DNA from 4 places in the Desemzia sp. FAM 23990 genome. Region 1 is predicted to be linked to each of the others. Evidence: predicted binding sites of a transcription regulator. Region 1 holds the regulator's gene; each other region holds the start of a gene.
What was found. Region 1 encodes Rex, which represses fermentation and respiration genes when NADH is low (regulators of the CRP and FNR family bind a similar motif). Its sites were predicted from a motif close to TTGTGAANTANTTCACAA; they were not measured.
Positions count from the first base shown of each region.

Region 1 (5,397 bases):
GAATTGAGATTGAACATCAAGAGTAAAACCGTCTTGATGAAGAATTGAGATTGAACATCAAGAGTAAAATCGTCTTGATGAAGAAAGAGGTTTGAACATCAAGGTTAAAACCGCCTTGATGAAGAATTGAGATTGAACATCAAGAGTAAAACCGTCTTGATGAAGAAAGAGGCTTGAACATCAAGGTTAAAACCGCCTTGATGAAGAATTGAGATTGAACATCAAGAGTAAAACCGTCTTGATGAAGAAAGAGGCTTGAACATCAAGGTTAAAACCGCCTTGATGAGGAATTGAGATTGAACATCAAGGTTAAAACCGCCTTGATAAAGAATTGAGATTGAACATCAAGAGTAAAACCGCCTTGATGAAGAATTGAGATTGAACATAAAAAGTAAGATTGGCTGGTTTGAGTCCGGTATTCAACCGAACTCAAACCAGCCAATCAGCTGTATAATAAGAACTCTAACTATTAGGGCACCAAGCCAACCCGAGCTTCTTATTTAAAGGACTTCTTAGATTAGTTCTTCAAGAGCTAACGTCGTTTCTTCCCATTCTTCCATGAGTGTTTCATACTGTTCATTCAACAGTTGAAGTTTATCATTGATTTCTTGGACTTTTAAATGATCTTCATAGACTTCTGGTTTGGTCAATTCAGTTTCTAAATTTTCGATACTAGGCTCCAATTCAGAAGTTTCCTGTTCAATGGCTTCTATTCGACGGGTCAGCTGTCGAACCAATTTTTGATTTTCTTTATTGATTTCACGTTTTTTTGAAGGGGCGGTAGAAGCGGAATCTTTCCCAGAACTGTTTTCCGTTCCCTGTGCTTCTTCATCTGCAAGTCGTTTCAATTCTTCTTGCTCAGCTTTTTTTTCTAGATAGTAATCATAATCGCCTAAGTAAGCTGTGCTTCCTTCTGCAGATAGTTCAATTACTTTAGACGCAATCCGATTGATGAAATAGCGGTCATGAGAAACAAAAAGCAGTGTGCCGTCGAAATCAATCAACGCATTTTCAAGTACTTCTTTACTATCTATGTCTAAATGGTTTGTAGGTTCATCCAGAATTAAGAAGTTGTCTTGATTCATAGACAATTTGGCTAATGCCAAACGAGCTTTTTCTCCACCGCTTAAAGAAGTGACGGCTTTTTCAACATCTTCTCCAGAAAATAAAAAGCTGCCTAAAATAGATCGGATGTCTTTTTCGGGAGTAGTAGGGTGTTCATCCCAAAGTTCGGCCAATACAGATTTAGAAGAATGCAATTCAGCTTGTTCTTGATCGTAATAGCCAACTTCCACATTTGTTCCGTATCGCTTTTCACCTTTCATAAGAGGGAGTTCTTCGAGTAAGGATTTCAGCAGCGTGGATTTTCCCACACCGTTTGGTCCGACTAAAGCTATAGCATCGTATTTTCGGATATCCATATTGATCGGTTCAGATAAAATCGTTTGGTCATATCCGATAGCTCCGTTTTGTAATGACATTACGACATTTCCGCTTTCTTTGGCAGGGTGGAAACTGAATGTAGCTGATTTTTCTTCACCTTGAGGTTTATCTAAACGGTCTATTTTTTCCAATTGTTTCCGACGGCTCTGAGCACGTTTGGTAGTAGAAGCGCGGACTAAGTTGCGGTTTACAAAATCTTCTAACTTGGCAATTTCTTTTTGCTGTTTCTCAAATTCTTTCCATTCTTTTTCAAGTTGTGCCGCTTTCAAGTCTAAATATTTACTATAATTTCCTTTATAATGGTGCATTTTTTGACGGCTTAAGTCATAGACTTCGTTAACTACTTTATCTAAGAAATAACGGTCATGAGAAACGATCAGCAACGCACCAGTATAAGTTTGCAGGTAGTTCTCTAACCAGTTTAATGTTTCGATATCCAAATGATTGGTAGGCTCATCTAAAATCAATAAGTCTTTTTTTTGCAGCAATAATTTCGCTAAAGCTAAACGCGTTTTTTGGCCACCTGAGAGTTGATTGATGGATTTAGCATAATCCTCTTCAAAAAAGCGGAAACCATGTAAAACAGAGCGGATCTCTGCTTCATAACCATAACCATTTTGCTCTCGAAAATCGTGCTGCATTTGATCATACTGTTTTAAGGTTTCATGATAGAGTTCCTCGTCGGCTAATAAAGAAGGATCCCCTAACATTTCTTCGGTATGACGCATTTTCTTTTCTAATTGGATCACATATTGAAAAACTTCCAACATTTCATCCCAAATGGATTGAGTAGAATCAAGGCCAGTATTTTGTGCTAAGTAGCCGATAGTCACTTGTTTTCCTTTTGAAATCTGTCCAGCATCCGGAGGTTCAATATCTGCGATGATTTTTAACAGAGTTGATTTGCCGGCACCGTTTCGTCCCACAAGGGCAATACGTGAATTTTCTTGTACTTCTAAATAAATATTCTCAAACAACACATCTGCACCAAAATAACGTGCGACGTGTTGAGCTTGTAATAGAATCATTTTGTTGTCCTCATTTCTTATCTCTGCTCTTTCACTTAGTTTAGCATATTCTGTCTTTAAGTGGGAGAGTGTCTGGAAGGCAGTACTAACAAAAAGAAAGCCGGTTCACAATATTCTTTGTGAATTTTGTATGGATAGGAAAATAAGTGTAAAAAAAAAAGGAAATGACCGTTTAAAAAAGCTGGCAATTTAATAAGAAGATGTTATAATCTTATTATGTGAAACTCGACAATTTGTGAAACAAATCATTTGTTAACGAATATTGTGAATTTTGAATAAAAGAAAGTGAGTGAAGTGAACGATGAGTTCAACTAATACAATACCTAAAGCAACGGCAAAGAGATTACCGATTTATTATAGATATTTACGGTATTTGCATGAAGATGGAAAAGAACGTGTGTCATCAACTGAATTAAGTGAAGCTGTGAAAGTAGATAGCGCTACGATTCGACGCGATTTTTCATATTTCGGGGCTCTAGGAAAAAGAGGTTATGGTTACGATGTTGAAACGCTGATGCATTTTTTCAGTAAAACATTGAAACAAGACCGACTAACGAACGTGGCATTAATTGGTGTGGGTAACTTAGGACATGCTTTATTAAATTACAATTTCCATCAAGGGAACAACATGCGCATCAGTGCTGCCTTTGATATCAACAAGGATATTGTAGGAACGATTCAATCTGGAGTACCGGTTTATCCAATGGAAGACATGGTACAACAGTTGAAAATGCAACAAATCGATGTAGTTATGCTGACTGTGCCTACTTCAGCAGCTCAAGATGCTGCAAATAATCTCGTTGAAGCTGGCGTTAAAGGAATACTGAACTTTACACCGATTCGTATTTCCGTACCAGAAGAAGTTCGAGTACAAAACGTGGATTTAGCGAATGAATTGCAGACTCTTATCTATTTTATCGATCACTATAAAGCAGACTCAGACAGTGATGATACTTTATTGCTATTAGATTAAAAAAAAGCAACAAACCTATTTACGGTTTGTTGCCTTTTTTTAGTTTGAGATAGATTTGTAAAATCTTCGTAGCTCTTACCACATCTCGTGTGGCAAACAATACAAAAATGATAGAGAAGAATCCCCAACCAAATTCACCAACGTAGTCAGTTGCAAACCAGATAAAAATAGCTGCAAGAACATAATTGAAAACAATTTGAATAATAAAATCTCTTTTTTTCATGAACGTTAAAAGTTCCTTTCTACTATAAACACTATTAGTATAGCCATAAGTTAGCTACTGTAACGGTAGCATTCATTAAAGCGTGAGCAATAATTGGAGCAGCAATCGATTTTGTTTTCCAGTACAAATAGCAGAAAACAAATCCCATAATCGAATAAAGCAAGTAATGACCATCAAAGTGAATAAAGGCAAATATCAATGAACTGATCACAGCAGCACCGATTCCTCCAGTAATGTCATAAAGATAACCAAAGATAGCTTTCCTAAATACAAACTCTTCCATAATAGGACCAAAGATAGCTACTAGAATCAAGAAAATAGGGTATTTATTCACAGTGAAAACGAGCTCTGCAGTGTTTTGTGACCCTAAAGGTGTATTGAGCAAGAATGTTTCGATAAATACAGCTAAGTATTGACCAACAAAAGCTAAAAACATTCCTCCTACTCCCCAAAAAATAATCGATTTTTTAGAATTGCTGGGCGTTTTCTCTAGACTATTATCAAATGTAGACCGATGATTAACGATAAACATTAGGATAGCTCCAATCACGAAACCGGCGATAGTACCATAAATGCTGGCGTCTGCTACAGCTTTAGCTGGTACAAAAAACAACACTATCACTGGGAAAAATTGAGCTATAATATAGATGAGAATGATTTTTGCATATGGAGACTTAATTAAATTCTTCATGTGTTTAAAACCTTCTTTAAGTAATTATTTACAGTTGCACTAAAAAAGAACAAGACTATATAAAGTGAGCAATGCACCTTTGTAATGGTACTGCATTTGGACGTAAAACAGTTTTAAAAAAAGATGTTCAATAAACAGTATAACATAAGTCTCATACCACTAAAGCAATTTTTGCTTTCTTCTTGAAGTATTTCTTTCTTAAATAAAAGGGCACTCTTTTTCTTTTTCAAGAGTAAAAAATACTTGCAAAATTTTTACAGTTTGATATGATGAAGAAGTGATTTAGCACTCTTTTAGAGTGAGTGCTAACAAAGAAAAACTATAATTGGAGGGATTTACGTGTTAAGACCTTTAGGAGATCGTGTCATCATTAAAGTCACAAAAGAAGAAGAAACAACAGCAAGTGGTATCGTTTTGGCTGGTACAGCAAAAGAAAAACCACAAACTGGTGAAGTAGTTGCTGTTGGTGCTGGGCGTATACTCGATAACGGAACAAAAGCTGAGCTTTCAGTTGTCGTTGGAAATACAGTATTTTTCGAAAAATACGCTGGTTCTGAAGTGAAGTATGATGGTACTGAATATTTAGTGATCAAAGAGAGCGATATCATCGCAATCGTAGACTAAACGTAAATAAAGACATGTACACGAATAAAAATCAATCTGATGAGGTGAAAGAAAATGACTAAAGATATTAAATTTTCTGAAGACGCACGTGCTGCATTATTACGTGGAGTAGATAAATTAGCAGATACTGTTAAAGTAACACTTGGACCCAAAGGAAGAAATGTAGTTTTAGACAAATCTTACGGTTCGCCATTAATCACTAATGATGGAGTGACGATCGCAAAAGAAATCGAATTAGAAGACCGCTTTGAAAACATGGGAGCTCAATTAGTTTCTGAAGTAGCTTCAAAAACCAATGATACAGCTGGTGATGGTACAACTACTGCCACTGTTTTAACCCAAGCGATTGTTCGCGAAGGAATGAAAAACGTTACTGCAGGCGCAAACCCGGTAGGGATTCGAGCTGGAATTGAAT
Region 1 covers NZ_JBGQQW010000012.1:12,350-17,746, reverse strand. Annotated here, with positions in the region: gene ACEN4I_RS06325 (ABC-F family ATP-binding cassette domain-containing protein) at 513-2,471, opposite strand; gene ACEN4I_RS06320 (redox-sensing transcriptional repressor Rex) at 2,773-3,444, shown strand; gene ACEN4I_RS06315 (DUF4305 domain-containing protein) at 3,464-3,667, opposite strand; gene ACEN4I_RS06310 (CPBP family intramembrane glutamic endopeptidase) at 3,702-4,358, opposite strand; gene groES (co-chaperone GroES) at 4,698-4,982, shown strand; gene groL (chaperonin GroEL) at 5,037-5,397, shown strand, end outside.

Region 2 (5,397 bases), on a different contig from region 1:
ACGGACTTTACTCAATAGAAAATAATTATCGTTCTTCTCTTGTAAAAAAGGAAAGTTAAACGACAGAAAAGCTACATGCAAGAGAATAAGAAAACGGCTCCTATGAAAACGTCCTTGTAAGAAATAATTATAGCATAAAAAGTAAGTAAGCAGAAGGGTCTGATTCGGATAAACCAAGTCTCATGTAAGTACCATTGTCATCTCTGACATCTGTACGAAGAGCTTTTTTCTTTTTAATCAAGTTGAGTAGACAGTTTTCTTATAATTTTGAGGAATTGAGTTTGTTGAAAGAACGGATAAAAAGAGAAGAAAACATGATGAAATAGCTTCTTTAGAGTTAAATATAGGTTTGAATGAAATGTGTCAATGGTAAGCGTAATTAGAAGGTTCTACTAAAAAAATGATTTAAATTTAGAACAAAAACTATTTTTAAAGGTATAATTATATACGTTATGAAAACGTTTGTTATCAGGAGGAGTGGAGAATTATGGTAGATAAAGTAAAAAAAATAGCTCATCGAATTTTTAGTTATTTAGGAGAAATAACTAAAAAAGCATCAAAGAATATGCCAGACGAAAAGAAGGCACAATTAAAAAAGAGAATGAAAATAAGTGCAGCAGTTCTAATTGTATTTTTTATTCTCTCTTTTATCGTGACAATTGATTCTGCTAATGCACGTCAAGATGAGTTGAGTATGCAGATTTCAGATTTACAAAAGAAAATTAATAGTAAGAATGCTTCTTACAATGTATTAGAGTCAGAAAATAACGAATTAGAAGCAAATAATAAAAAATTAAGTCTATTAAAAACGGAGTATGAAGCATATAAAGAAAAAATGACTCCCTATGAAGAACTAGAAAAATCGGAAGCAGACGCAAAAAAAGCAGAAGCAGATGCAAAAAATGCTGAGTTAAAAAAGAAAGAAGCAGAAGAAAAAGCTAAAAAAGAAGCGGAAGAAAAAGCTGCAGCAGAAGAAAAGAAAGCAAAAGCAGAAGCAGAAGCAGCGAAGAAAAAACAAGAAGAAGAAGATGAACTAGCAAGAATAGAGGCTGAAGAAGCTAAAGGATATGAAACAGGAATAACTTTTGATCAATTAGCTCGGACACCAGATGATTATTTTTATAAAAAAGTGAAGTTCTCAGGTAAAGTTGTGCAAGTAATGGAAGGAGAGGGCACGACTCAAATTAGATTTGCTGTGGATGATGATTACGATAAAATTATTTATGCTGAAATTTCGTCTGATTTAACTAATAATAATCGTTTATTAGAAGATGATTATGTAACACTTTCTGGTATTTCAATGGGGCTTTTAACATATGAATCTACCATGGGAGGAGAAATAACGATTCCTTCTATTGTGGTTGATAAGATTGATAGATAAAGAGGTTCGAAAAGTACACCTCTGTTACTGAAAATGATCAGTAGCAGGGGTGTACTTTTTTTATTGGTTTACTTTTGTTAAATCCATCCGTTTACGGATCAAGTGAGCATTAAATTGACTGTCACTTGAAGAATAAAACAGGTTTACTAGTTGAGTGAGGGCAGAATGACTCGTCACTTGACTAATAAAGTGAGTTTATTAGTCAAGTGAGTGGTAGAACAGGTATCACTTGACTAATAAAGAACCGTTAATGTGTCATTTTGCAGTGAGAAGGAAACTAGTTGCTTTTGTTCCAACTTATTTTAGGCTAAATACCTTGCTGGTTACTTTTTTAGACGCATCGTACTAAGAAGTGCACGCCCCTAAAAGCAAAACGACTAGAGTTAGATGAGAAGCATCTAGCTCTAGTCATTCAAGTTTTTTTCGGTAAGCTGTATGCCGTGTTCCCAGCTCTTTAATCTTCAATAGTTCTTCGTTCTGTTCCGTCTAAGTCAATAATCGATTGAATAGGCTGGACGTATTCTAAAGTCCCCATGTAAGTACCGTCTTCATCTCTGACAGCTGTGTAGGTGACCATAACGAATTCGCCTCGAGCATGGAACCAGAGTGTCTCTGAATCCTTTGTACCAGTTTTGAAGTCAGCTATTAATTGTTTTACGATAGGTTGGCTTTTAGGAGGATGACAATTTTCTACTTGTCGCCCGATAGCGTTTTTAGTACGCGGAAAAAGCTTTCTGCCGGTACCGACATTAAAGTATTTCACCGTATCATTAGCATCTACAAAAGATAATTCAAGCGGAAGCAAGTTCAGCATTTTTTCCAATTCATTCGGTGTCAAATGTCCAACTTTAAAGTGAATATTGGTGTCTTTTTCACTTGTTTCGACTTCTGAATCTTCTATATCTTCAAATGTAGTCCGCTCAGGAACCCATTTAGATTCTGGACGAACAATGCAATAGCCGATTTCATCTGATTCGTCATTGATTTTGATCCAATCATCTTCATTAAAGACATCTGTAATCATAGGAATCAAAATTTCTTCTTCTTTGACAATCATTTCTTCCAACTCGTATTTTAAGGACGCGAATTCTTCTTGCAAATGATCTAGTTGATCTTGTTCAAGTGACTGTTTCACTTGTTTAAATAGAGCGCGAATTTCGTCGTCTACTCCCCACATGACTTTAGGAGGAGCTGTGATACCGTAACGCTCCATAATCGGAAACAGAGAGTTTTCCTTGCGCGCATAATGATTGTCAAACTGCCAAAGAATAGACAGTTGCTTCAATAACCCGTCTTTAATCTCTGCTTCTGGTTGCAGAAGATACGCTTCCAGTAAACGACGAATGCGATCCAAACTGCTTTCGATCGCTAAATTTTCTTGTTTTAGGACATGGATGGGATGCCCAGGTTTCTTAAATTCATCTGATTGATTTTCTGGATTGTTGATGGTTCCGATAAACATAGAAGCATGGATATTGCATAATTTTTGAATATCTTCTACGACAACACCTTCCCCAAGCAATCTGCGTTCCATAACCGAGATTTCAAAGGCACTGATACCAGAAAAATGTTCTTCAAAATCTTTCTTTACCAAATCTTTGTCTTCGCCAGCATGCAATCTTAAAAGCAAATCTTTCAAAATAGATTGCCTCTGTTCTAATTCAAGGGCTCTTTTTCCTTTATGGGGATTTTCTGTCATTAGGCAATCTCCTCAACACTAAAACCATGTTCTTCCAATTGAGCAATCAAGTCAGCATGATTTAAACCGATTTGTTCCGCACCTTTATTTAAAGGCATCATTCGACCAACTGTATTCAATAAGCCGTCATTTTGTAGAGGAGTAAATCCTAGTTGGACCAAAATACCTTTTAACTCAGGGTATTGTTGAATTAATTGATAGACCGTTTCATTGAGATTGATTTTTTTCATTGTTTTCAACCTTTCAAATTAGAATGATATACTCATTCGTTACGTTATTCACAATAAGTGGTTGATTTCATTTTAAAATAAATGCTTATCATTTTCAATAAGGATAGCCGTCAGGTTTGTTAGAATATGAATTTTTTTCACAAAATAGTCATCATATAAGGGGAATTACCCATAAAGGACTGTCTCGAATCAAGACAGTCCAAAAATCATTCACTGATATGGTTTACATTTGCGAATCGGGGTGTTCTAACGGTTTTACAGCTGGCCCATCTAAGACAGCTCCGTTATAAGAAAAGCGCGAACCATGACAAGCGCAATCCCATGAACGTTCTGCATCATTCCAATCAAGGTTGCAGCCTAAGTGAGTGCAGACTGGAACGGTTTGATGCAGCTGACCTTGTTTATCTCGATAGGCGCCCACTTTCTTTCCATGTACATGAACTAGGCCGCCTTCATCTAGTAAAAGGTCTTCTAAATTTTTATCCGGACGTTTTAATTTGCCGGTAACAAAATCTTTTGCGACAGCTGAATTCTTTTTCAAGAAGGTTTGAGTATCGCTAAGTTTCAATTTTTTACGAGTAGGGTCAAAAAGAGAAGCATAACTGTTTTCTGTACCTAAAATAGAGTCTGCTAACAGTTTTCCGGCCATAGCTCCTGCAGACATGCCCCATTTATTGAATCCTGTAGCTACTAATACAGCCTCGGTTTGCTTCGTCATCTGTCCAATATAAGGGAGTTTATCTAGTGTTTGCAGATCTTGACTAGACCAAAGATGAAGAGGGCTTTGCGCAGCAAAATACTTTTTGCCAAAAGCGTCCAAATCTTGGTAATGAAAAATCGTTTTGCTGGAGCTTTTACCGGTTTGATGTCCTTCACCGCCAATCAATAAAAGAGGGATACCGTCAGCGCCTTGAACAGAACGGATCGAACGCGTCGGCTGTTCTGCGTTGATGTACATGCCTTCAGGAATTTTACTAGCAGTGCGCATCACCATCGCGTAAGAACGATGGATGGAGAGGCGCGTAAAATATAAGCCGTCTGCATCATTGATTGGGTAATGAGTGGCCAGAATAACTTTTTGACAGAGTATAAGAGAGTTGTTTTCGGTTAAAATCATAGGTGTCTTTTCTTTAATGACTTCTACAGCACGCGTGTGTTCATAAATTTGTCCGCCTAAGCGCACAATTTCTTGGACCAACACCGTTAAAAAACGAACCGGACCAAATTGAGCTTGGTCGTACATCACTAATGCTTCTTTGATAGGGAAAGGCAAGTCTGCTTTATCTTTGGTTAATGCTCCTTTAATCCCTAAAGTCTGGTAAGCTTCAGCTTCCTTTTCCAGTTTTTTTTGACCCTTATCCGTTTCTGCGTATACAAAAGCATCTTTTGTTTCATAAGCACAATCAATCTGCAGCTCTTCGATGAGTTGTTGGATAAAATGCAAACCATCAATATTTGCTTCATAATAAAGTTTAGCTTTTTCTTTGCCAAAGGTCTGAATCAAGTCATCATAAATCAAGCTATGCTGAGCGGTAATTTTTGCAGTTGTATGTCCAGTTACCCCGCTGATTAAACGATCAGCTTCAATGAGGACAACTTTCTTGCCAGACTTTGCTAACAGATATGCGCTGATAATGCCGACTATCCCAGCACCGACAATACCGATTTCAGTAGTATGATTTTCTTCTAAGGCTGGAAATTGAGGAGTAGCTTGCTGAGCTGTCCAAAAAGATTTAGGAAAAGGTAGGGAATCTTTGGTTCCTTGAGAATTCATTGAATCATCCTCCTTAATAAATAGGCATGAGTAAGAACAGAGAATGGGATATAGTAATCGGATGAAATTAAACGATGGTGTTCAAGCTGAGTGTAGCACTAGTGGGATAAAAATGTAAAAAGATATCATTTGTTATGCAAAGAAAAAACGAGTACAAATTTCACCAGAAAGGGTTTTACTTCTAAAAGTAAGTGGTATACTGTAAGCAGTAAATGAAAAACTTCTCATCTTAATGAGAAGGCAGAAAAAGGAGTAGACGGAATGGCACAAGAAGAACTGAAAAATCGTGCAGATGTGCAAGAAGAATTGACTT
Region 2 covers NZ_JBGQQW010000003.1:126,302-131,698, reverse strand. Annotated here, with positions in the region: gene ACEN4I_RS02110 (hypothetical protein) at 488-1,381, shown strand; gene ACEN4I_RS02105 (DUF438 domain-containing protein) at 1,836-3,080, opposite strand; gene ACEN4I_RS02100 (DUF1858 domain-containing protein) at 3,080-3,310, opposite strand; gene ACEN4I_RS02095 (FAD-dependent oxidoreductase) at 3,534-5,084, opposite strand; gene pepF (oligoendopeptidase F) at 5,346-5,397, shown strand, end outside.
Region 2: a site for Rex is predicted at 3,347-3,364, ahead of ACEN4I_RS02100 (DUF1858 domain-containing protein). Genes of this name have one in related genera too.

Region 3 (5,397 bases), on a different contig from region 1:
GTCTTCTACATAGGTAAAGAGTTCACGCGGCAGTGCATCATCATAATCTTGCGTCACTTTGATCGGAGACGGTCCTTGTTCAGTAATTTCTTCTCGTTTACGGAATTCATGGTAACATAATGTGCTAAAACCCATTTCTACTAGCCTTCTTCCAGAATATTTTAGTTTTTAAATCAACTGCCGCCCTGTTTCATCATTGAAAAATAATGGCTAAACTGTATAGAATAATTTGCATCCCGTGGTAAACAATTAGATTTTTTATGGCTAAGCCAAATGTAGTGGCTTTATCTTGCTTATTGGTAAAAACATGAATATTTTTTTGAACAATAGGGAAAATGATCCAGATACCTAACATAAAAACAGAGTTGACTCCTAGTAAAACGGCTAATGTGCTGGCAGCAAAAGCCCCATAGTACAACCAACGGTATAAACGCACAGCAATTGGTTTGCCAATATAAAAAGTTAATGTATAGCGATGGTTGGTAATGTCTGTCTCGTAATCGCAAATGTTATTGGACAACATAATGTTGGCAATCGTAAATACTAACGGCAGAGAAGCTAAAAAGATGGCTGCTACATTTTGGATGCTTCCTGTCAGCGCGAAATTAGGCCATTCTATTGTCAAGGCTGTGATAAAGGTAGAAGGAACATTGATAAAAACGGCAATAAAGAAAATACCAAATCCCATTGTCAAACCAGACATCACTTCACCTAAAGGCATTCTAGAGATCGGGAATGGTCCAAAAGTATATAATATTCCTACCGCAAAACAAATAGCACCTATGACCAGCAGCAAAAGGTTCGTTCGATAAACCAATAACAGACCAATGGCAGCAGCAAAAGTTACCATTGCCACAATCAAATAGGTTACTTGCTTCACTGACAACCCAGCTTTTCCTAAAATATTTTCCTGGTCTTTGTAGTCCATGTTTTTTGCTTTGACATAGTCCATCGTATTGTTGATTGCAGTAGTGGCCATATCAAAAACCACCATTGCAAGAAAAAACAGCAAGGTGTTTACTCCATTCAGCTCCGAGAAATAATACAAAGAAAATAAAACACCTAATGTAAAAGGAAATAAACTAGCTAATTTGGTTTTTATCTCAACCAATTCTAAAAAAACAGGTACACTCATTCGTACACTTCCTTTAAAGATTTTTTTGATGCACTCCAGCTTAAACTTATTTATTCACCCAAGTGTATTCCTCATTAGTCAATTCAAAGTTATCCATCAACCCATCTGACGTATAAATTTCTTTTTCTTTGGTAATAAAAACAGCTTCTATATCATCTCGATTGTTCACGTATTCCAATCCATCTTCTAACCCTAATCCAAATACAACTGTTGAAAGAGCATCCCCATCAACAGAACGATTGGAAATGATCGACACGCCAGCAATTTCATTATCAAAAGGGTAACCAGTCTCAGGATTCATCAAATGATGATAAATTTCCCCATCCACTTCAAGATAACGTTCATAGATTCCAGAAGTAACGATTGACCGATCTTTTTGCTTGGTCTTTCCAACGGTTTCTCCTCGTTCAGATAAAGGATCTTGTATCCCGATATTCCAAGCTTCTCCTTCTCTGGTAGGCGAACCTCCCATAACGACTACATTTCCACCTAAATCGATAATAGCCGTGGTGACCCCTGATTCTTCGAATAATACCTTGATCTCATCTGCAATATAGCCTTTAGCAATCGCTCCTAAATCTAAAGCCATTCCTGATTGGGTTAAAAAGATGGTTTGATTTTCTGCATCTAACTCAACTTTGCTGTAATCCACTAGCGGCAATGCTGCATCGATTTCAGCTTGCTCCGGTTTTCTAGCATCATCAAAGCCGATTCTCCATAAATCTGTTATAGGTCCTACAGTATAATCAAATCCGCCATTAGAAACTTCACTGTATTTTGCAGCAGTTTCGATTAAAGGATACACATCATCTGAAAGTTTGACAGCTTCGTCTCCCGCAGCTTCGTTGACTTTGTCGATTTCTGAGCCAGGTTCATTAACAGTTACCTTATCCGCTAATTTCTCGACTCGGGCAAAAGCATTTTCCAGAACTTCCTCTTTCCCTTCATCATACACACGCAATGTTACATAAGTACCCATTAGAAATTCTGTTTGTTCATAGGGCGTGGTGAGCAAGGCTTGCTCTTCTTTCGAGCCGCAGCCGGCCAGTAAAAGAAAAAAGGCTCCCATCATTAGTCCACTTAAGATTTTTTTATGTTGATATATTTTTTTCATTTTATTTCTCCTAACTTCTCGTAATTCATACAAAAACAGGCAGGAACAAAATACATTGCCCCTACCTGTTATTATAAATCAATTAATGAGAATAGAAACTATTAATTATCGATTTCAATGGTATCCGTATTGCCTTCTTCAGCAGCGTCTACTAATTGTTGCGCATACTCTTTGAAAGATTCTGATGAGTGTGTAGCTCCAGTTACTACTTCAACTGCTGCTGGATCTTGAGTTTCAACTAATTGTTCATTTAATTGCGGGAAGTACTCTACTGGACCGACGCCGGAAACTTCTGACATTCTTTCTTGATAAGCTTCGTCTTCAGATTTTTTATCGCCAGCTTCATTTACGTTCTCATAATTTGATTCAGTAATTTCTCCGCCTTTTACAGTAATAGAGAAGTCTGTTTTCCAGCCATTTTCATCCAAGTTTTTCTCTACTAAAGTATATGTTCCATCTTGTAATCCGCCTTCTGAAGCTGCTGATTCAGATGACTCTGTTGCTTCTTCAGAACTGCCGCATGCAGCTAATACCAAAGCTGAAGCTAAAGTTAACGTTGATACTGAGAATAATTTTTTCATTTTATACCCACCCTTTTTTAGTATATGCACTTCTGTTTGTGTAAGTATTCACAAATATTTCTTTTCTTTATTACGTACTTATAGTAGCATTGACAGCAAAACAAATCAATCTATTTCACACAATTTAATAATTTTTTCATTAACTATCTGAAAAATTTATGAACATTTCACTTTTAAAAAAAGAAACCTTATTTTATAAGGTTTCTTTTTTACATATCACGAGACAACATTTGCTCAGTAATGGTCAATAGAGTGCTTTTTATTGAATTTTCAGGCAGTCGTTTGATTCGTTTTAACGCTTTTTTAGTATATTTATTGGCTAATTCTTTCGCGCGTTCTTCACCTTTATACAACTGCACCAACTTGTATACTTCTTTGATCTCTTCTTCTGTGATCTGATCTTTTTTTAAAATATAAGGCTCGAATACTTCCCGATTTTCTTGCATGGCAAATAAAAGAGGAGCGGTATAAATACCATTTTTCAAATCGCTCATCATCGGTTTCCCTGCAATCACAGTATCTTGCGTGTAATCCAGTACATCATCAATAATTTGAAAAGCCATACCTATATTATTGCCGATTTGATAAGCTGAATTGGCCATTTTTTCTGAGCCCTTTTCATAGGCCCCAGCATAACAACTCAGCGCAAACAATTGTGCTGTCTTGCCTTGTATTTGTTTCAAATAATTGCGCATAGTCATATTAGAATTGTACTTCATATTCATTTGGTTCAGTTCGCCAACCAAGATGCTTTCCATGCCGTTTTTATCTAATTGCAGCGCCGAAGCATCCGCTGCATAATCTGTGAGCAGACGAAAACAGACAGTAAATAAGTAATCGCCGGTGTATACTGCTACTCGATTGTCATATTGCGTATTAATCGTCTCTTGCCCGCGACGCAAATCAGATTCATCAATGACGTCATCGTGCACCAAAGTTGCTAAATGCAGCACTTCAACAGCAGCTGCAATCGCTCGAGCTTTTTCCTGATCCGTTTCGCTTTTATACTGTGAAAACATTAAGCTAAACGCAGGACGTAATGTTTTACCGCCGGAAGAAAGCAATTGAACGATTTTTTGTTGCACATCTTTATTTTTAATAGTGATGTTTTGTTCGATTAAAGAAATACATGCTTTTAATTCAGTTTGTATCGAAGGATAGTCTTTCCACATTGGGTGAATCTTCATACCAGTTCTCCTCTATTTTTAAAGTGCTTATTTCAGGAAATAATGTCTAGCTCATTTTCAATTTCAACATCAGACTGACTGGGTTCTATTTCAACTAATAAATGATTCGGCAAACAAACAATCGTCTCGCCAAATGCATTTATTGCGCCTTTTCGAACACATAATTGATCATTACAACTTGCATCTGACATATAAATTTTCAATCCATCACGAATCACGGTGTTTTTATGCCCATGGTCATCTGTATAGACATATTCTTCGGTCTGGCCATCATCCGTTAAAATAAACTCTTTAACGATTTTTCCGTCTGCGCTGATCACTGCTTTCAATTCAGCATCTCCAGTCTGAGCTTGCACATACGTAAAAAAAACCAGCGGAAGGAAAGACGCCACCATCAAAGCTAATACAATCATAATATCCCACCGACGAACCATCTTTAGCTGCTTTTTCATTTATCTTCACCTCTGTTGAACGTTTTACAAAAATAAAAGGATGGGACTTTTTGTCCCATCCCCTTTTTAACACATTTTACTTGTTAATACCAGTTTCATAGATGGATTTAATATCTCCATACCACCACTTACTCAACTTGTTTTGAATCCATGGTATCACGTAATAGTCTAATCCAAATGCTCTACCAGATCCGTTCATCAATGAGATCGCGACTGGGATGAACCAAACGTTTGCCCAGTAGAACATACCTGAAAGTGAGAATGAAACGACTAAAGCAATAGTAGCGGCATTTGCCAACCATGTAAACAGTCCTGCAATAATCGCTAATCCGATCAATAACTCAACGATTGTCATGAACTTTTGGAAGAATAAAGCGACATCTGTATTAGGAATCATGAATTCCATGATAGAGTTGAACCAGCCTGGAGCTTTGCTGAATACCATCATTGGTTCTTCACCATACACATAGCTTAAACCAAATACCGGTTTAGCGACTACTTCTTCAACTACTTGAGAAGCACCTGTGGTTGGTTCTTGCAGCCATTCAAATGGCAAGACGATTTCTTTGCCAAACCAAGATGTTGTCCCGAATAAACCAAATGTCTTTTTGATCCCTTCCCAAGTCCACATACTTCCGTAGAAAACACGCAATGGTACTGACCATAAAATGTTTCCTAATCGTGATAAGTGTCCGCGGAAAATATTGCGTTTGTCTTTAATAAAGAAGAATTCGTGTCTGATATATTGAACAAAGTAGAAAGCAGATCCGATAGTCAAGAAGTACAATAAGTTCACCATATGTTTTACAAACATTGCCAGGAAGCCGCTTAAATGGATTTTATCCATTAAGTAAGCTACACCGTAACGAGAACCGATAGAAACCATAAATCCTTGGTAATTACCTTTGTGTTCTACTTTTTCTTTGCC
Region 3 covers NZ_JBGQQW010000002.1:130,102-135,498, forward strand. Annotated here, with positions in the region: gene ACEN4I_RS01440 (polysaccharide deacetylase family protein) at 1-135, opposite strand, end outside; gene menA (1,4-dihydroxy-2-naphthoate polyprenyltransferase) at 194-1,135, opposite strand; gene ACEN4I_RS01450 (FAD:protein FMN transferase) at 1,182-2,249, opposite strand; gene ACEN4I_RS01455 (FMN-binding protein) at 2,351-2,830, opposite strand; gene ACEN4I_RS01460 (polyprenyl synthetase family protein) at 3,040-4,017, opposite strand; gene ACEN4I_RS01465 (NusG domain II-containing protein) at 4,050-4,469, opposite strand; gene ACEN4I_RS01470 (FAD-dependent oxidoreductase) at 4,546-5,397, opposite strand, start outside.
Region 3: a site for Rex is predicted at 2,867-2,884, ahead of ACEN4I_RS01455 (FMN-binding protein). Genes of this name have one in related genera too.

Region 4 (5,397 bases), on a different contig from region 1:
CTAAGAATGGAAATATTCCAATATCTATTGCAGCAAAGAAACTTGGTAAATCAGAACAATTTGTAAGAGTTGGTTTACAACGAGGTATGTTTGATTTTGGGTATGCTGTAAAAATGAGTAGTAAATTCACTTATCATATTTCACCAAAGAAGTTCTATGATTATATAGGTTTAATTCAAAAATAAACCGTACACAAATCGTACAGAAAAAATTAAATAAGCTTATTTTTTAGAAATAATATGAATAATATAGATACTAAAAACCATTGAAATCAGCGTTATACATTAGAAGAAATAAACTTATGATTGAGTGGGAATAATGGAAAAAAGACCGACTAACCTTTATTTAAAAGGCTTTTTCGGTCTTTTTATTTTACTCTGAATCTGGTTTGTTCCTATCATTTATTTAATTATTACCTCTCACAATCTATTTAAGAAATTAAAGGCACTTAGATGGCTTTTATAAAAAACGAAATTTGTGTAAAGGATATAGATGTATCTAAGAGATCTTAAACCCGTATTAAACGGTTAAGTATAATTATGATAATACTTTATGATAATATCGCTTAAACTAATAAAAGTTTTACATTAATGTTAGAATAATTATATAATGAAGCATTTTTTTCTAATCTCGATAATAAGGAGAGATGATCAATGTTAAAATATATAACCGCTAGCGGAATTGCTCTCAGTGTCCTGTTTGTCTTATCGGAAATAGGTGTCAACGTATTTGAGAATATGATAAAGACTAAGAGAGAAGCAGGAGTTCCAATAAAAATTCAAATAATGAATGCATTAAAAAACAGACAAGGATAAAAATGCTTGTCTGTTTTTTAGTGCATTCACTTGTTTATTAAACCCCGCTAAAGATAATTTTTCGTGGACTTGATCCATATTGAGCTTTTCCTTATGTTCCATCTCATATCTTAAGGTTACAAAGCTTTTTAACGTAGTTTAGGCAGAATTTGCCCATCCTCCATAGGTGGGTGATGAATGCCTATCGGTATGATGATTGCCGTTGGCAACTCTCATACGGATAGTATAAAGTTGAGTGTCTCCTTATTTGTCCTGTGTTATAATTAGGCTATATAAGAAATGAGCGGATAAAAGATGGTGTCTCATGAGTAAAAATCTCTAATGAAGAATCTTTTTTGAATTGAAAGTAGTTTATTAACCAAACCAAATAGCTCTTTCCCTATCAGAACTTTCCTTCGAATCAGAGGCATGAACAGTATTTTCAGACATACTTAGTCCATAAAGAGCACGAATCGTATTATCTGGTGAATTTTCTGGATCAGTTGTTCCATTCAATGATCGTACTCGACTGATGGCATTTTCACCTTCTAAGACTAAGGCAACTAATGGACTTCTGGTAAGGTAAGCAACCAAACGATTAAAAAACTGTTTTCCAGTATGTTCTGCATAATGCTTTTCTGCTAAATTTGTAGAGGCTTTTATTAATTTCATATCCACAACTTTTAAACCGTTTCTCTCATATTCGACTAAAATACTCCCAATTAGATTTCGTTCTACTGCATCTGGTTTGAGCAATACAAGCGTTTTTTCTGACATTTCTGAACATCCTCCTTAGAAGTGTAGTTACTAAGAGTTTAACACGTTCTGAATTTTTTAGTTAGAAAGAGATTGAATTGCAATAAGTATTGCAGATACATAAATATAGAGAGAACGGGTTTATGAATTTACGGAAACTCTTTTTAAGGTTTTTCGATGCAAACTTATGCAGTCGTTGATCCAGATCAATACGGAATAATTTAAAATAAGATAAAATGGATTTCTACATCAACAGCGGAGAGTTGTGTTCTACCTGTTGCAAGAAGGAGGAAAAGCAGTATGGAAGTAATGGAAGAGTACATAAGAATTCTGAAGGCACAAAATTATTTAGCATTAGCAACATCGGTCGAAGGAACGCCTAATGTGAGGATCGTCAATTATTATCCTGATCCATTGCAACAAAATATTCTTTACATTCGAACGAATAAAAACAAATCAAAAGTAAAAGAATTTCAGCTAAATCCATGTATATCTTTTACTACTATTATTAAAGACCGTTATGAATACATACGTGTTCACAATGCTCGTGTGGTAAAGTGTGAGGATTACCAAGAAGAAGGAATTAAGTCTGCTTTTTTAGAAAAGGATCCAAAATTCATAGAAAAGATGGGTAAAGAAAATAGCCCTTATCTTTACGCTATTATTTTTGAACATGCGTTTCTAACGTTGAATCCTGTGGATCCAGCTTTAAAAATACAATTTTAAAAATAAAAACTACTCTGGAAATCCTTTTTCAATCTATACCGGATTCTCTAGAGTAGTGTGTTGGTTTTCTTTAGAAGATTTTTCTGTTGGTAAAGAGGAAAAGGATATGCATTAATTAACATTCAATAATTTGATTTTTCCATAAGCAATTTCTTCGATGATTTTTTCTTTTTCTAGATGAGCTAGTTCTCGACTTAATGATTCAGAGGTAGTTCCTAAATAAGAAGCCAAATCTTTTTTAGCCATCTTTAGTTCGACGACGGGTTCTTTTTCTTCAGAATCGACTAGACTAACCAAAAAGTGCAACAGCCTATCTTTTACAGTTTCAGTAGTAGCCCAAGCTGTCTGTTGCTCAGAAGAACCTAATCTTTCAGCGATCGTAGCCAACATGTCAACAGCAGTAGCCGGGTATTGCATAAGCAGCTGGCGAAAATCGGCATGTTTGATGGCACAAATATTGCAATCTGTTAATGCTTCCGTAAAAGCCTCGTAAAAACCCTTCTTAAATAAAGCCAATTCCCCGGTAAACTCTCCTTCTGATACAATTCGTATCAACTGTTCTTTTCCCGACTCTGACAATCGGTATACACGTATTTTCCCACTGCTTAATACATAAAGCGAGTCAGCAGATTCTCCTGGCCGATAGATAGTCTCTCCCTTCGAGTAATGCTTATGTTGGATCAAGGGATGAATTTGTTCTTTTTGTTCAGCTGTTAGAGATTGAAATAGGGGAATAGTATAGATACAACATTGCTTTGTATTTTCACATCTATAAGTATGATGGTGAGATTTTGAATAGTCTTTTTTCATCCTGCATTCTCCTCTATAGTTCCTCACAATACTTTTTTATTCTACCAATTTTCCACTCCTTAGAAAAGGTATTATCATTTTTTTAAATAGTTTGTTGTACTTGATTTAAATCAAGTAGATAGAAAAAAGAATGCGCTATATTTAGCTTGTTAAATTTATTATCTTTATTCTTGTGTATATTTGAACAAAGGGAGTGTAAAAATGAGTATAAAATTGACTCAGCCGCAAGTCATGTTGCACCAAATGGTGACAGATTTTGCTGATAAAGAAGTAAAACCTTTAGATATGTGGATTGACAAACACAGAGAGTACCCTGCAGAACTATGGAGCAGTATTGTGAATACAGGCTTTTTAGGGTTGACCATACCAGAAGAATATGGCGGTGCCGGATTTGATGTCGTTGCCAGTTCTCAAACCATCTATGATTTTGCTCAACGGAATGCTAGTATTGCATTTACACTAGAAGGGCATTACAAAACGGTTGATCAAGTATTGAAATATGCTACACCTGCGTTAAAAGAAAAGTATCTGCCTCAAGCCACCCATCGTGTTTTTGGCTTTTCATCAACAGAACCGCAAGGGGGTTCTAATGTGATGGGATTTACAGCCAAGGCTGTTAAAGAAGGAGATAAATGGATTTTAAATGGAAATAAGAGCATGATCACAAATGGCGGATTGGCCGAAGTATACTGTGTGCTCTTGAAAACATCTCCGACAGAATTATCTTGCTTCCTTGTAGACCAAGATATGCCTGGGTTTAAACATGGTAAACGAGAAGAATTTATTGGAATGAACGGGACACCTGTAGCAGAAATTTTCTTGGAAAATGTTGTGGTCACTGAAGATCATTTGCTCGGGAAAATAGGTCAAGGTGTAGAAATTGGGGATAATGCCCACTATGATGCTCGTATTTCGATGGGAGCGATCGCTGCTGGTATCACTGAACATGCATTATCGATCGCGGTAGATTATGCAAAACAACGTGAAGCGATCAATACACCGATCATTCAATTGCATTCTATCCAAACAAAAATCACCGAAATTGCTATTGCGAAAGAGAACACACAATTATTGTATCAAGAAGCAGCTAGATTGAAAGTAGCAGGCAAATCCTATGCGAAAGTAGCCACTATGGCAAAATCATATGGTAGTCGGGCTTCAGTTACTGCAGCTGATCATGCCTTACAAGTACTAGGCGGATATGGTTACAGCAGAGAATACCCAGTTGAACATCTGATTCGTGATGCACGAGCTTTACAACTTGCAGAAGGATCGTTAGAAAAAATGATGATCGAGATCAGCAAAGAAGTTGTAAACGAGAGAGAGGATTGAGATAAATGAGCTTAAAAATCGTCGTGTGTATTAAACAAGTACCGGTTTCCAATAATTTGAAAATTGATCCAAATACAAAAAATTTGATTCGTTCCGGAGAAGCAGGAGTGATGAATCCTTACGATAAAAACGCCATTGAAGCAGCATTGCGCCTAAAAGACGAATGGGGTGGAGAAATCATACTATTGTCTATGGGACCTCCAGATTTTGAAATGACATTGCGTCAAGGTTTAGCTATGGGGTGTGATGATGCTATATTGCTAAGCTCCCGACAATTTGGCGGAGCGGATACTTTGGCAACAGGATATGTTTTAGCACAAGCCATCAAAGAATTAGGAGATGTAGACTTGGTATTATTTGGTCGTCAGTCTGTAGATGCTGATACTAGCCAGGTCGGTCCGATTGTCTCTGAACTTTTAGAGTGGCCGCAGATTACCTTTGTCAGTGAATTGCACAGCCAATATAATCAAGCCATGACTGCAACTCGCTTGTTAGAGAATATGCAACAAAAAATTGAGTTCCAATTACCAGCAGTAGTAACCGTACGCAGTGAAATGAACGTACCGCGTTACCCAACGCCTCGCAATATTCAACAAAGTTATCAAAAAACGATTCGTGTGTGGGATGAAAACAGTTTGACTGTTGATCCTAATAAAATCGGCTTGAAAGGTTCCCCAACTGTTGTACGCAGTGTATGGGCACCCGAAAAAGAAGCGAAAGCTACAACAGTGCTAAAAGGTACAGCTGATGAAGCTATTCGTGAACTGTTGATTCAGTTGAGAGCCAATAATTTACTCTAAGAGAGGTGGAAAAAAATGTCTAGTCAAGAAGTTTGGGTATACGCAGAAAAACATGTAGGTATCATCCAGCCGGTTACGTATCAATTAATTACAAAAGCAAAAGAAATTGCCGGCGATAAAAAAGTAGTGGTCATTTTATTTGAAGCAACAGATAAAAATCTGGAAGAAAACATCAAAGA
Region 4 covers NZ_JBGQQW010000016.1:56,088-61,484, reverse strand. Annotated here, with positions in the region: gene ACEN4I_RS07830 (helix-turn-helix domain-containing protein) at 1-185, shown strand, start outside; gene ACEN4I_RS07825 (hypothetical protein) at 654-815, shown strand; gene ndk (nucleoside-diphosphate kinase) at 1,170-1,571, opposite strand; gene ACEN4I_RS07815 (pyridoxamine 5'-phosphate oxidase family protein) at 1,851-2,276, shown strand; gene ACEN4I_RS07810 (Crp/Fnr family transcriptional regulator) at 2,388-3,086, opposite strand; gene ACEN4I_RS07805 (acyl-CoA dehydrogenase family protein) at 3,288-4,418, shown strand; gene ACEN4I_RS07800 (electron transfer flavoprotein subunit beta/FixA family protein) at 4,424-5,218, shown strand; gene ACEN4I_RS07795 (electron transfer flavoprotein subunit alpha/FixB family protein) at 5,234-5,397, shown strand, end outside.
Region 4: a site for Rex is predicted at 3,257-3,274, ahead of ACEN4I_RS07805 (acyl-CoA dehydrogenase family protein). Genes of this name have one in related genera too.